3 regions of the Streptosporangium longisporum genome follow, and region 2 is predicted to be linked to each of the others. Evidence: riboswitches for the same ligand, from Rfam matches in the RefSeq annotation. Region 2 holds a riboswitch; each other region holds the start of a gene.
What was found. A riboswitch is a leader RNA that binds a small molecule or an ion and turns the genes downstream of it on or off. The one in region 2 is predicted to bind cyclic di-AMP.
Positions count from the first base shown of each region.

Region 1: linked by a shared signal. The riboswitch ahead of ABD832_RS12430 (C40 family peptidase) and the one ahead of ABD832_RS14130 (C40 family peptidase) in region 2 are both predicted to bind cyclic di-AMP.
Region 3: linked by a shared signal. The riboswitch ahead of ABD832_RS17075 (coiled-coil domain-containing protein) and the one ahead of ABD832_RS14130 (C40 family peptidase) in region 2 are both predicted to bind cyclic di-AMP.

Region 1 covers NZ_BAAAWD010000006.1:1,817,403-1,819,658, reverse strand. The annotation lists gene ABD832_RS12435 (amino-acid N-acetyltransferase) at 17-679, opposite strand; cyclic di-AMP (ydaO/yuaA leader) riboswitch at 1,016-1,164, shown strand; gene ABD832_RS12430 (C40 family peptidase) at 1,171-2,220, shown strand.
Region 2 covers NZ_BAAAWD010000007.1:267,341-269,596, forward strand. The annotation lists gene serA (phosphoglycerate dehydrogenase) at 1-204, shown strand, start outside; gene ABD832_RS14130 (C40 family peptidase) at 813-1,409, opposite strand; cyclic di-AMP (ydaO/yuaA leader) riboswitch at 1,397-1,628, opposite strand; gene ABD832_RS14135 (3-isopropylmalate dehydrogenase) at 1,770-2,256, shown strand, end outside.
Region 3 covers NZ_BAAAWD010000007.1:915,429-917,684, forward strand. The annotation lists gene ABD832_RS17075 (coiled-coil domain-containing protein) at 30-1,004, opposite strand; cyclic di-AMP (ydaO/yuaA leader) riboswitch at 1,008-1,144, opposite strand; gene galT (galactose-1-phosphate uridylyltransferase) at 1,216-2,256, opposite strand, start outside.

The sequences.
Region 1 (2,256 bases), on a different contig from region 2:
ACATAGGCAACAACAGTCACCTTTCCGTTGTGTCAGCTCTAAAGTCACTCACGTCGGGCTCACGTGTCAGATGCAGCAGCATCCGCGTATTGCCCAGGGTGTTGGGCTTGACGTGCTCCAGATCCAGGAACTCCGCGACGCCCTCGTCGTAGGAGGCCAGAAGCTCGGCGTACACCTCCGGGGCGACGGGGGTGCCCTGGATCTCCCGGAACCCGTGCCGGGCGAAGAAGTCCACCTCGAAGGTCAGGCAGAAGACGCGGCGCAGGCCGAGCTCGACGGCGGTGCGCAGCAGCGCGGAGACGATGCGGTGGCCGATCCCCGCCCCCCGGCGGGCGGGGTCGACGGCGACGGTGCGGATCTCGGCCAGGTCCTCCCACAGGACGTGCAGCGCCCCGCAGCCGACCACCTCCCCGTGCTCGTCGGTGGCGACCCAGAACTCCTGGACGTCCTCGTACAGGGTGACGGTGGCCTTCTCCAGCAGGCGCGGTCCCGCGCCGCCGTAGGTGTCGACCAGGCGCCGGATGGCGCGGACGTCCGGGGTGCGGGCACGCCGGACGGTGACGCCGGCCGCCCCCGGCGGTCCGTCCCGCTCCGTGCCGGTACGGGGTTCACCACCGCTTCCGGCCTCGGCGGGGGCGCGCATCACCGGCGCCGGAGACTGTTCCGCAACCTGCTCCATGACCGATCAGCGTACGTCCTCGCCGTCCCCCAATTACGGCTCACCCCTAACTCGCGCACCACCCTCCTCTCGTGACCCTTGGTAGTCCCATTGCCACGCTGGGCATCGGACGCCGAAGTGTGGCGCATTTCATCTTCGGTACGCTCCCGGAGCTGGGAGGACCCCCTCGGGGCCCGACGACCCCCTGGGCAAAGGCCCCGTAAAGGCCTCAGTGATCATTTTGAGATGTGATCCGTCCGTGACATTTCAGTTGCGAAACCTCTACTGAATTCGAAGTTCTGGTTGAGCAGGAACCAGGGGTGGACTAATCTCCGTCCTCGATGTCAGAGATGTGAAAAGCCTGACCCGCCGAATCTCCCGCAGGGAGAACCGGGGACCCACCCGAGTCCCCCGGGGTGAATCCGAGTGCCACCGGCGCACCCGGTAGGGCTGCCCTCCGGCCCGAACCCGTCAGCTAACCCGGTAGGCGGCCGAGGAGAAGGAGTCCATTGGTGAAGCGCACGCGCGACCGCGGAGGAGACCAGGCGGGTGGCGACGCCCACCGTCCACGACGCGCGCCGCGAGGGCTCCGCCGCCGCATGGCGGTGATCGGCCTGGCGTTCGCCACCCTCACCCTGGGCACCCCGCTGGTCGCGGCCTCCGCCGACCCCGAGCCCAGCCTCAAGCAACTGGCCGCGCAGGCCGAGAAGCTGCACAACGAGATCGAGACGCTCGCCGAGCAGTACAACGGCGAGCGGGTCAAGCTCAAGCAGGCGCAGCGGGCCGCGGACAGCGCCAAGAAGACCCTGGCCACCAGCGAGTCCGAGCTGGCGGCGCGGCGGACCAAGGCCGCCCTGCTGGCACAGAGCAGCTACATGGCGGGCGGACTGAACGCAGGGCTCACCCTCACCCAGACGTCCGACCCCGACGACTTCCTCGACCAGGCCACCACCAGCTACGCCCTGCAGCAGCAGCAGAGCGAGGAGGTCGCCCAGGTGGGCCGGGCGATCGAGGCCGCCGAGCGGGCGCAGGCCGGCGCCAAGGCCAGGACCTCCGAGGTCAAGAAGCTGCTGACGGAGATCGGCGCCAAGCGCGCCAAGATCGAGCGACTGGTCGCGCGGGTGGAGAGCGACCTGTTCAGGGAGGTACGCGCCCAGGCCGTCGGCAACCGTGGCGCCCGGGTGAAGGTCGACGCGCCCATCGTGGGCAGCGGCAAGGGGGCCGAGGCCGCCCGCTGGGCGCTGACCCAGCAGCTCAAGCCGTACGTCTGGGGCGCCGAGGGTCCCAACTCCTTCGACTGCTCCGGGCTGGTCATGTGGGCCTACCAGAAGGTCGGGATCAGCCTGCCGCACTACACCGGCGACCAGTGGACCGCGGGCACGCGCGTCTCCCGGAGCGAGCTGCGCCCGGGTGACCTCGTCTTCTTCTACAGCGACCTGCACCACGTCGGGATCTACATCGGCGCGGGCCTGATGGTCCACGCCCCCCGGACCGGGGACGTCATCCACATCACCACGATCGACGACCGGCCCTTCGTGGGAGGCGTGCGCATCGCCGGCTGACCCCGGCACCCGCTCGACGCCGTCCCGCGCCCGCCC
Region 2 (2,256 bases):
CGTCCCGGCATCGTCGGCGTGGTCGGCCGCATCCTGGGCGACCACTCGATCAACATCGCCTCGATGCAGGTGGCCCGGGACGTCAAGGGCGGCAAGGCCCTGATCGCGCTCACCGTCGACACCGCCATCCCGGCCGACGTGGTCGACCAGATCGGCGCGGAGATCGGCGCCGACAGCGGCCGCTCGGTCGACCTGACCGACTGACCGTCCCGGCCCGCCGCCCGGCCGCGTCCTGCCGCCTCCGGGAACGGCCGCGACGCGCCGCGGCCCGGCTCCGGACGGACCGTCCGGGGCCGGGCCGGCACCCGCCCACCGTCTCGACATGTGAGAAGTGTGTACGCGGGGCGAGACGACCCTTTCGTCACCGGGTAACCTGATGGAGATGCGCCGGGTGTTCTCGCACTCCGCACCCGCCGTGACGGGGCCTGACAGGGCAGGCCGGCGGCCCGCCACGGTGCCGTGGCGATCGCCGGCTCCGAGCCCTCCGCCCAGCGGTCCGTGACCCGGACCGCGGCATCGGGCCCGGTCCGAGTCCTGACCGGAGTCTCGGCCACCTTCACAGCTCACCCGCGATCGAGACGAGACTCACCATGTACGAGATGTACTCCTGGAACCGCCCGGACGAGAACGAGGACGAGGCGGCCGACGCGATCCAGACCGCCCTGGACCGCCGCGACAACGGTGGCGCGCCCACCCGCTGACCCCGCTGACCCCACCGGCCATCTGCCCGGTACGGCCGCGCGCCGGTCCGGGCCGGCCGGGGCGGACGGGGCGGACGGCTGCGCGAACGCTCGTGACGGGGCCGCAAAGGCTCACCCGTCGACGACGGATCCGGTCGCGCGCTCGATCCGCTCGGCCAGTTCGACCCCCTCGGGGTCGGGGCGCACCCCGCCGACGAAGGAGGCGCGCCGCCAGGAGGCGAGCCGCTCCTCCTTGACCACGTCCCCGCTCCGCGGGGCGTGCACCATGTACCCGGGCTTCGTGATCATTCCGACGTGCCCGAGACCCCGGAAGAAGACCAGGTCCCCGGGCCTGAGGTCCTTCCAGGGGATCTTCCTGGAGAACGCCCCGTACTGCTCGGAGGCGATGCGGGGCAACCTGATCCCGGCGGCCCCGTAGGCGCGGAGCATCAGCCCGGAGCAGTCGAAGCCGCCGCGGCCGGTGCCGCCCCACGCGTACGGCGTGCCGCGTTTGGACATGGCCCAGCTCAGGGCCTTCTGCCAGGCGGGACGCAAGGAGGCGGCGCGCAGGGCGCCCTTCAGGGCGGGCATGCCGAGCGCGGGAGGCGCGGGGGCGGGCAGGGGCGAGGCGGCCAGCGCGGTGGCCGGGGTCGCGAACACCGCGGTCCCGGCGACGAGGACGGACGCGACGCGCGAGGAGATCTTGCCGTACAGGGTCGTTCCTTCCATAGGGCCTGCCGGGTGAGCTGTCGGGCTCGGGCGTGGAGGCCGCCCTACGGCGCGCGGGCGCGCCGATTCGCCCCGAGGGATCCCGTCACGGGCGGCCGGGAACGCGCTCCCGTCGGGGAGCGGGGTTCCCGGGGCCCGGGACGATCCCGGAAAGAGTGGGTCCCCGGCTCCGTACGCATCGATAAGGGATGATCCGTACGAATTAGGCATCAACGTGAACGGTGAGGACCATAACGAAAGCTCACGAAACGGTCAACACAGGATAAAGACGGGCAAAGTGATCAAATGTCCCCGAGGGAAATTTCGTCCGAGGCGTGAGACCGGTGTTCAAGCACCGAGACGGCCCGGTAGGGTGGCCGCATGGATTCGCGTAACATCCGCCTGGCGGTCATCCCCGGGGACGGGATCGGGGTCGAGGTCGTCGCCGAAGGGCTGAAGGTCCTCGAAGCGGTCGGCACGAAGGTGGAGACCACCACCTACGATCTCGGCGCCAAGCGCTACCACGAGACCGGTGAGACGCTGCCCGACGTCGTCCTGGAGGAGCTGCGCGGATACGACGCGATCCTGCTCGGGGCGGTCGGCGACCCCAGCGTGCCCCCGGGCGTGCTGGAGCGCGACCTGCTGCTCAAGCTCCGCTTCCGGCTCGACCACTACGTGAACCTGCGGCCGGTCAAGCTCTTCCCCGGGGTGGAGACCCCGCTGGGCGGGGTCCGGCCGGAGGACATCGACATGATCGTCGTCCGCGAGGGCACCGAGGGCCCGTACGCCGGAGCCGGGGGCGTCATGCGCCACGGCACCCCGCACGAGATCGCCACCCAGGAGTCGCTGAACACCGCCTTCGGCGTCG
Region 3 (2,256 bases), 650 kb from region 2:
AAGAAACCGCAGGTCGGTCCGTCGCAGCACTAGTACATCGAGATGTGCGGATGGTCGAAGTGGTTGGCGGTGACGCCGCCGCGGTTGGACATGGTTCTCCAGCCGGAGCCGTGGTTGATGCGCTGGCGCCAGATCACGTACTTCACCCCGAGCCTGGCCTTGTTCTTGATGGCCCAGGCGGAGATCTCGTCACCGAGCCTGAGGTTGGCGGCCGTGGGCATCGAGCCGCCGACGCTCATCATGAAGTCGCAGGCGCGGCCCAGCGGGTGCTCGCCGCCGTCGTTCGCGGCCCGGTAGCAGCCGACCGAGTACGGCAGGTCGAAGCGCCTCTTGATCGCCTCGCGCATGATCCGGGTCCGGTCGGTGATGTTGTCGGCGCCGGTGGGCAGCTGCGGGGCCCAGCTGCCGTCGGAGCGGCGGCCCGAACCGGTGGGGACCAGCTTGTCGAGCTTGTCCTTGATCTCCTCGATCAGGTCCTCGGCCTCCTCGCGCCGCTCCTGGACCTCCTTGGCCTCCTCGACGATGTCGTCGGTGAGGCGGGCGGCGGTCTCGGCGGACCTCTTCCTGCGCTCCACGCTCTGGGCGAACCCCTGCAGGTGGGCGCTCTGCTCGGCGGTGAGCTGCTCCATCACCGCCGCGCTGCCGATGTCGTCGGCGAACAGCAGGGCGGGCAGGCCGCCGATGCTGCTCTGGTAGTGGAGCTGGACGATGGAGTCGACCTGCTTCTCGTTCTCGGCGTAGACCTCCTCGGCCCTGCGCAGGTTCTGCTTGGCCACGGCCTCGGCCTTCTCCGCCTTGTTGAGGGACTCGCGCTTGGCCGCGTAGGTCTCGATCAGCGCGTCGATCTTCTTGTTGAGCTTGACCAGGTCGGCGCGGAGCTCGGCCTCGGTCGGCTTGGGGTCGGCGCTTCCCGCGGTGGGAGCGCCGAGGGTGAACGCGGCGATCGAGCCCACGCAGAGGGCCAGAGCGGCATGGCGACGGAACGTGGGGGACGGGGCCGCCACGAACTCTCCTCTCCTTCCGCCTACCGGGTTAGCTGACGGGTTCGGGCTGGAGGATGCCCTTCCACCGAAGTGGTTTCACCCCAGGTGCGGTGGTTCCCCGGCTCCCGGGCGAGGCGCCTGGGATTAGGCATATCGGCTGCTACAGCCGATGTGGGAAGGATAGTAGTGGTAAACCCCAGGTCACGCGACCTCAAACGAGACCTATCGGTGATCAGCTCGTGACAATGGAGCGCAGTAGATGTGCTGTCTCCTCGGGCAGCACGTCGTTCACGAAGGCCCCCATGGCCGATTCCGATCCCGCGAGGTACTTCAGCTTGTTCGGCGCGCGGCGGATGCTGAACAGCTCCAGGTGCGCGTACGCCAGGTCGCGGCCGGTGTTGACCGGTGCCTGGTGCCAGGCCGCGATGTAGGGCATCGGCATGTCGAAGAGCCCGTCGAGACGGCGCAGCACGTCGGTGTAGAGCGGTCCGAACGCCGCCCGCTCGGCCGCCTCCAGGCCGATCAGGTCGGGGACCCTCCGGTGCGGGTAGAGGTGGACCTCGACCGGCCAGCGCGCGGCGGCCGGGACGAACGCCGTCCAGTGCTCGTTGGAGGCCACCACCCGCACCCCGGCCTCCCGCTCGGAGGCGAGGACATCGGCGAACAGATCGCCCCCGGTACGGTCCCGGTAGCGGCCGGCCGCCGCGAGGTTCAGCCTGGTGCGCGGGGTCACGTACGGGTAGGCGTAGATCTGCCCGTGCGGGTGGGCCAGGGTGATGCCGATCTCCGAGCCGCGGTTCTCGAAGCAGAACACCTGCTCCACCCCCGGCAGCGACGACAGCTCGGCCGTACGGTCGATCCAGGCCTCCATGACCAGCTCGACCTGCTCGGACGACAGGCGGGAGAACGAGGAGTCGTGGTCGGAGGTGAAGCAGACCACCTCGCAGCGGCCGATCCCGGGCCGGACCTCGCTCAGCCCGCCCGGCTGCGGGTACTCGCCCGGCTGGGCCGAGAACGAGGGGAAGCGGTTCTCGAAGACCACCACGTCGTAGTCGGGGGAGGGGACCTCGGTGAGGTTGCCGGGACCGGACGGGCAGAGCGGGCACTCGCTGGCCGGGGGCAGGAAGGTACGGCCCTGCCGGTGGCCGGCCACCGCGATCCACTCCTCGGTCAGCGGGTCGTAGCGCAGCTCGGAGGCGGCGGGCCGGGGCGGCAGGTCGCGCAGGTCGGCCGCACCCCTGTCCGCATCGTCGCGCCGGTCGAAATAGAAAAG